Regions from separate parts of the Arthrobacter sp. KKT183 genome, predicted to be linked through region 1. Evidence: predicted binding sites of a transcription regulator. Region 1 holds the regulator's gene; the other holds the start of a gene.

What was found. Region 1 encodes HrcA, which represses chaperone genes, less so after heat shock. Its sites were predicted from a motif close to TTNGCACTCGNNNNNNNCGAGTGCNAA; they were not measured.
Region 2: a site for HrcA is predicted at 1,455-1,481, ahead of groL (chaperonin GroEL). Genes of this name have one in related genera too.

What each region holds. Positions count from the first base shown of each region.
Region 1 is NZ_CM145770.1:1,900,304-1,903,710, reverse strand. It holds gene ACZ2GY_RS09095 (DUF4870 domain-containing protein) at 1-296, opposite strand, end outside; gene ACZ2GY_RS09090 (DUF3097 family protein) at 416-1,267, opposite strand; gene hrcA (heat-inducible transcriptional repressor HrcA) at 1,412-2,428, shown strand; gene dnaJ (molecular chaperone DnaJ) at 2,495-3,407, shown strand, end outside.
Region 2 is NZ_CM145770.1:498,384-501,790, forward strand. It holds gene ACZ2GY_RS02475 (DUF3263 domain-containing protein) at 1-269, shown strand, start outside; gene ACZ2GY_RS02480 (LytR C-terminal domain-containing protein) at 306-998, shown strand; gene ACZ2GY_RS02485 (cold-shock protein) at 1,125-1,331, shown strand; gene groL (chaperonin GroEL) at 1,630-3,264, shown strand.

The sequences.
Region 1 (3,407 bases):
GGTATCAGGGACAGCAGCAGGCAGATCCCGGCAATGATGCTTGGCGGGAAAGTGAAGTTGAACGCTTCCTTCGATTCCTGCTCGGTGAAGGCGCCCCGGTCGCGGAAGATCAGAAAAATGATCAGCGACGGCACAAACCCCAGGATGCCGAGGAAGTGGGACAGCGTTGCCCATTGACGGTCTTCCGACGGACTCAGCGGTGGCGCACTGGAACTGGCACCCTGGAACGCGGGATCAGAGTCCCGGGGCGCCGGTCGTGACTGGGCGTCACCGTGCCGGTCTGCGCTGTTAGGCAACGGTACTTCCTTCGGGCTGTTCGGACTTCACCGCTCACACAAGCGGAACTTACTTCCTCAAGGGTACTTGGTGTACCGGCCGGGCGCAGTCGCGTGTGCCGCGACGAAGCCTTCAATGGCTATGCGCCGGCTCCCGGTGCAGTGAGGAAATCGATGACTTCCTCGACGCGCCCGAGCAGCGTCGGTTCGAGATCAGCGTAGGTGCTGACGCCGTTGAGGATGCGCTTCCAGCCGTTCGCGGCATCCGCCTGCGTGGAGTGCGGCCAGCCTAACCGGCTCAATATCCCCGTCTTCCAGTCCTCGCCGCGGGGTATTACCGGCCAGGCATCAAGACCAAGAGCACGCGGCTTCACAGCCTGCCACACATCGACGTAGGGGTGCCCGACAATCAGTACGTTCCCGGCGGCGCCCGCCACCGTCATCGCCCCGGCCGCGATCCGGGCTTCCTTGGTGCCGGGCAGTAGATGATCGACGAGGATACCCAGGCGGCGTCCGGCGGAGGGAGCAAAGTCCCGCACGGCTGCTGCCAGATCGTCTACGCCATGCAACGGCTCCACCACGATGCCCTCAACCCGCAGGTCGTCTCCCCACACCTTCTCCACCAGCTCGGCATCGTGTTTGCCCTCGACCCAGATCCTGCTGGCCCGAGCCGTGCGCGCCCGCGCTCCGGCAACCCGGACAGAGCCCGACGCCGTTCTCAGCTGTGCTGCTGACTGCGCGCGGGCAGGAATCAGTTCCACCGGCGAACCTTCATGGTGGAAGCCGAAGCCGAGCGGAAAAGTGCGTCGCTTGCCGCGGCGGTCCTCAAGGACCATCACGTGCATCCCACCTGCCTTCTCCGTGCGCAGGATCTCCCCGACGAATCCGCTCTGCACGTCTTCAAGGACGACGCCGGGACGGGCTTCGACCTTGGCGGCCGGGGCGGCCCGGGGTCCGGTAAGATCCTGTGCTCCCCACTCGTGATACGACATGTGACTTCGCTCGCTTCCACAAATCCCTGCCTTCGGAACAGGCAGAGCCAATGCTAACAATCGCCTCGATCGTATTAGACTTGGCACTTAGGTGTGTTGAGTGCTAACTCAGAAACAGGGCAGGAAAGTACATCGGAGGTGAACATGAGCGAACCCAGGCGGCTTGAAGTCCTGCGGGCCATCGTTGAGGATTACGTCCATTCCCGCGAGCCGGTGGGATCCAAGGCGCTGGTCGAGCGCCACAGGCTGGGCGTATCTTCGGCAACAATCCGCAATGACATGGCACTTCTGGAAGAAGAGGGCCTGATCACAGCCCCGCATACCAGTTCCGGCCGCATCCCGACCGACAAGGGTTATCGGTTGTTCGTCGACCGGATCGCCGAGGTCAAGCCGCTGTCGGCCCCGGAAAAGCGGGCTATCCGCGCACTCCTCGAGGGCGCAGACGATCTCGACGACGTCCTCGACCGCACCGTCCGTCTGCTCGCCCAACTCACCAATCAGGTTGCGGTCGTGCAGTACCCGCACCTGGGCACGGCGTCCGTCCGCCACATCGAACTCGTGCTGCTCGCTCCCGGTCGCGCGCTCGTGGTGCTGATCTCCACGAACGGCGCTGTGCAGCAGCGCGTAGTATCCGTGCCCGCCGAGGCACAGGAAAATGACCTGGCCGACCTGCGCCAGCATTTTCTGGAAAGGGTTTCCGGTGTTCGTCTGCCGTCGGTTCCCCAGGAACTCGGTGCGTGCATTGCGGATCTTCCCCCCTCGCTGCAATCTCTCGGCCAGGCAATTGGACACAGCCTGGAACAGTTGTCAGCCGCTAACAGGGAAGACCGGATCGTGCTGGCGGGCACGGCCAACCTCGCCCGCTCAACCCTCGACTTTCCTTTAACCATTGGTCCGGTCCTGGAAGCGCTTGAGGAACAGGTTGTCATGCTTCGGTTGCTTTCCGAGATGGGGCAGGATGCTCTGGGCATCTCGGTCCGCATCGGCCGGGAGAACCCGTATGGCGGTTTGGCCGAAGCCTCCGTGATTGCTACCGGCTATGGACCGGATTCACTGGCAAAGGTGGGAGTGCTTGGCCCCACGAGAATGGATTACCCGACCACCATGGCCGCCGTGAGAGCGGTGGCCCGCTACCTTTCCCGCATCCTCGATGAATCTTGACCGGATGACGGAGCCCATGAAGCCCAGCCGTTCACGCGGTGAGATAACAGGAAGTGATGTGCAGGAGTGAGTAATCACTACGAGGTCCTTGGCGTTGCACGCGACGCCAGCGGCGAAGAAATCAAGAAGGCATACCGGAAGCTTGCCCGCAAGCTCCACCCGGACGTCAACGTCGGCACGGAAGCAGCTGAGGAGTTCAAGCTCGTCACGCGCGCGTACGAGGTACTCTCGGATCCCCAGAAGCGGCGCGTCTACGACACCACCGGTAATGAAAACGGCACCGACAATGGATTCGGTGCCGGTTATTCCGGCTCGGGCTTTGCGTTCCAGGACATTTTCGAGACATTCTTCGGCGGAGGCGGTCCCAGCGGCCCCCCATCCCGAACCCAACGCGGTCAGGACGCGTTGATAGCCGTCCGGATCGATCTGAAGGATGCGGTCTTTGGTACCAACAAGAAGATCGAGGTAGATTCAGCGGCGGTGTGTCCTACCTGCGATGGATCCTGTACCCAGCCGGGTACTTCCCCGCGAACCTGTGATATCTGCGGCGGATCCGGTCAGGTGCAGCGTGCGGTTCGGTCCATCCTCGGTCAGGTAATGACGACGGCGACCTGCGGCACCTGCCAGGGGTACGGAACCGTCATCCCGCATCCCTGTAACGAATGCAATGGGGATGGCCGCATCCGTTCCCGCCGAAGCCTCACCATCAAGGTGCCCGCGGGTGTCGCTACAGGTACCCGTATCCAGCTCGCCGGCCAGGGCGAGGTCGGCACGGCCGGCGGTCCCCAGGGCGATCTCTACGTAGAGATTCGGGTCAACAGCGACTCGACCTTCCTTCGTGAGGGCGACGACCTTCACGCGACCCTGAGCGTGCCGATGACAGCTGCGGCCCTCGGCACCAACGTGATAATGAAGAGCTTCGACGGTGATCAGGAACTCACGATCAAGCCCGGCACGCAGTCGGGCGAAGTGATTACCC
Region 2 (3,407 bases), 1.4 Mb from region 1:
CAGCGGGCGTGCGGGAGTCAGGCCTGGGTGAGCGGGAAGAGCGGATACTTGAGCTCGAGAGACAGTGGTGGAAATACTCGGGGGCCAAAGAGCAGGCCATTCGTGAGCTGTTTGATCTCTCTGCCACGCACTATTACCAGATCCTCAATGCGCTTATCGATACAGAAGCCGCGCTTGCCCATGACCCGATGCTCGTGAAGAGACTGCGTAGACTACGTACAACCCGCCAACGCGCCCGATCAGCGCGCCGTCTTGGCGTCGATGTCTAGCACCCACGTCCACCCAATCCAAGGATTCCCCGCACCATGACCCAATACCCCCGCGACGAATTCGACCAGGTTCCCGAATCCGCCGCCCGGCAGGGAGTTCACCGCGAGCGCATTGTGCCTCCGCGATCTAGCGGTCTGGCATTGAAGGTTGTTGCGGGAGTCCTGGTCCTCGCGGTTGGCCTGGCCGCATACTTCCTCTTTCCGCGCCTTGGGCTTGGGCAGGCCAGCGATGTCACTCCGGGGAGCACCAGTTCTGCGCCGACGCCGTCCATCACGGCCGAGGGGGCGGCGGGCGAACCCAGCGAAGACGCCAGTGAATCTGCGGAGTCCACGGAATCTGTGTCGCCCAGTGCCGCACCCACTCCCGGGGAAGAGTCGACTGCCGGCTCGGAACCGACAACCGAAGAGGAACCGACAGCCGAGGCAACCGATTCGCCGTCAGAAGCGGCAGCAGTCGTCGACATCACCCAGCCGGTTGCCGTGCTGAACGCCACCGCGGTCAGCGGGCTGGCAAGCACAGCGGCGGGCAGGCTGCAGGCGGATGGCTGGAACGTGACCCAGATCGGCAACTGGTCCGGCCAGCAGCTGCAGGGGTCCATCGTGCTCTACAACGCAGAGGAGCAGCGCCCCACGGCTGAGGCGCTCGCCGGTGCCCTTGGTATCGGCGCTGTCCAGGGCAATGCGGGTTTCGGCGATATCACCGTGGTGGTTGGCCCCGGCTTCCAGTGAGCCGCCCGGTTAAGGATCAATAACATTCACTGTGTTCCGCATCACTGCTTTCGAGTTCTGGGATTAGATGTATCTCAGCCCCGCCGTCAATAGTTAAGCGGGGGATCTACATAGTGGGAGAACAACATGGCGCAGGGAACCGTGAAATGGTTCAACGCTGAAAAGGGCTACGGCTTCATCACTGTCGATGAGGGCGGGGCGGATGTCTTTGTGCACTGGTCCGCAATAGACATGGAGGGCTACCGTGCACTCGATGAGGGCCAGCGGGTCCAATTCGAAATCGGAGAAGGCCAGAAGGGCCCGCAGGCGGAGGCCGTGCGGCTCGCATCCTGAGCAACCCAAGCAACACCAAACAACGACGGCGCGCTTCCCCTGTCAGGGCTGGTGCGCCGTCGTCGTTGTTTTCCCCAAGGCGAAACAGCTTGCACTCGCAGTGTGTGAGTGCTAATTATTGACTTAGCACTCTGGTGTGACGACTGCTAAGACGCCACAATGGGAGTGAACCAGGCAACCTCTGTGGTGAGGGCTGGTTGGGGAGGTACAGAGATCCTCCCGGATCAGTCCGTCCGTCGCGGGCATCACAGGCCGGTAGCAGCATACGCATGACCGTCCCGAAAGGACCTACGCCGTTATGGCCAAGATCATTTCTTTTGATGAAGAGGCACGCCGCGGCCTCGAGCGCGGATTGAACATCCTCGCTGACGCAGTCAAGGTTACGCTGGGCCCCCGCGGTCGCAACGTTGTCCTTGAGAAGAAGTGGGGCGCTCCCACGATCACCAACGATGGCGTTTCCATCGCCAAGGAGATCGAACTCGACGATCCGTTCGAGAAGATCGGCGCCGAGCTGGTCAAGGAAGTTGCAAAGAAGACCGACGACGTCGCCGGTGACGGAACCACCACCGCCACCGTCCTCGCCCAGGCGCTCGTCAAGGAAGGCCTGCGCAACGTAGCCGCCGGTGCTGATCCGTTGAGCCTCAAGCGCGGAATCGAGAAGGCAGTTGACGCCGTCACCGCCGAGCTCCTCGCCTCCGCCAAGGAGATCGAGACCAAGGAGGAGATCGCAGCTACGGCTTCGATCTCCGCCGGTGACCAGCAGATCGGTGACCTCATCGCTGAAGCCCTCGACAAGGTGGGCAAGGAAGGCGTCATCACCGTCGAGGAGTCCAACACCTTTGGCCTCGAGCTTGAGCTCACAGAGGGTATGCGCTTCGACAAGGGTTACATTTCCGGCTACTTCGTCACCGACGCAGAGCGCCAGGAGACGGTCCTTGAAGACCCCTACATCCTGATCGTCAACTCGAAGATCTCCAACGTCAAGGATCTCGTCGCTGTTCTTGAGAAGGTCATGCAGTCCGGCAAGCCGCTGCTGATCATCGCCGAAGACATCGAGGGCGAAGCCCTGGCTACCCTCGTGGTCAACAAGATTCGCGGCACCTTCAAGTCCGTTGCCGTCAAGGCACCGGGCTTCGGCGACCGCCGCAAGGCTCAGCTGGCTGACATCGCCATCCTCACCGGTGGTCAGGTCATCGCTGAGGAAGTTGGCCTCAAGCTGGAGAACGCAACCCTGGACCTTCTGGGCCAGGCACGCAAGGTTGTCGTCACCAAGGACGAGACCACCATCGTTGAGGGTGCAGGCAACGCCGAGGAGATCGCCGGCCGGGTTGCACAGATCCGCGCCGAGATCGAGAACTCCGACTCGGACTACGACCGCGAGAAGCTGCAGGAACGTCTGGCCAAGCTGGCAGGCGGCGTTGCAGTCATCAAGGCCGGAGCCGCAACCGAGGTTGAGCTCAAGGAGCGCAAGCACCGCATTGAGGACGCCGTCCGCAACGCAAAAGCTGCTGTTGAAGAAGGCATTGTTGCCGGTGGCGGCGTGGCCCTGATTCAGGCCGGCGCCAAGGCATTCGCCAACCTCAACCTTGAGGGCGACGAGGCAACCGGTGCAAACATCGTTCGCATCGCCATCGACGCTCCCCTCAAGCAGATCGCTTTCAACGCTGGCCTCGAGCCCGGCGTTGTGATCGAGAAGGTTCGCGGCCTGCCCGCCGGCCATGGCCTCAACGCCGCGACCGGCGATTACGAGGACCTCCTGGCTGCCGGCGTGAACGACCCCGTGAAGGTTACCCGCTCTGCACTGCAGAACGCTGCCTCCATTGCGGGCCTGTTCCTCACCACCGAAGCTGTTGTCGCGGACAAGCCTGAGAAGGCTGCTCCCGCAGGCGGCGGCGACGAAATGGGCGGCATGGGCGGGATGGGCGGCTTCTAAGCTTCCCAGCCTCACCAGCAGGAATACCTGCGAAGAGAGTTACACCAAAGGCCGGTCCCTCACGGGGCCGGCCTTTGGGCTGTGCTGGAAGATTTGTGCAGCTATGGCGGGTTCTCCGGCCTGGAAGCCGCCGCAGCTGCACA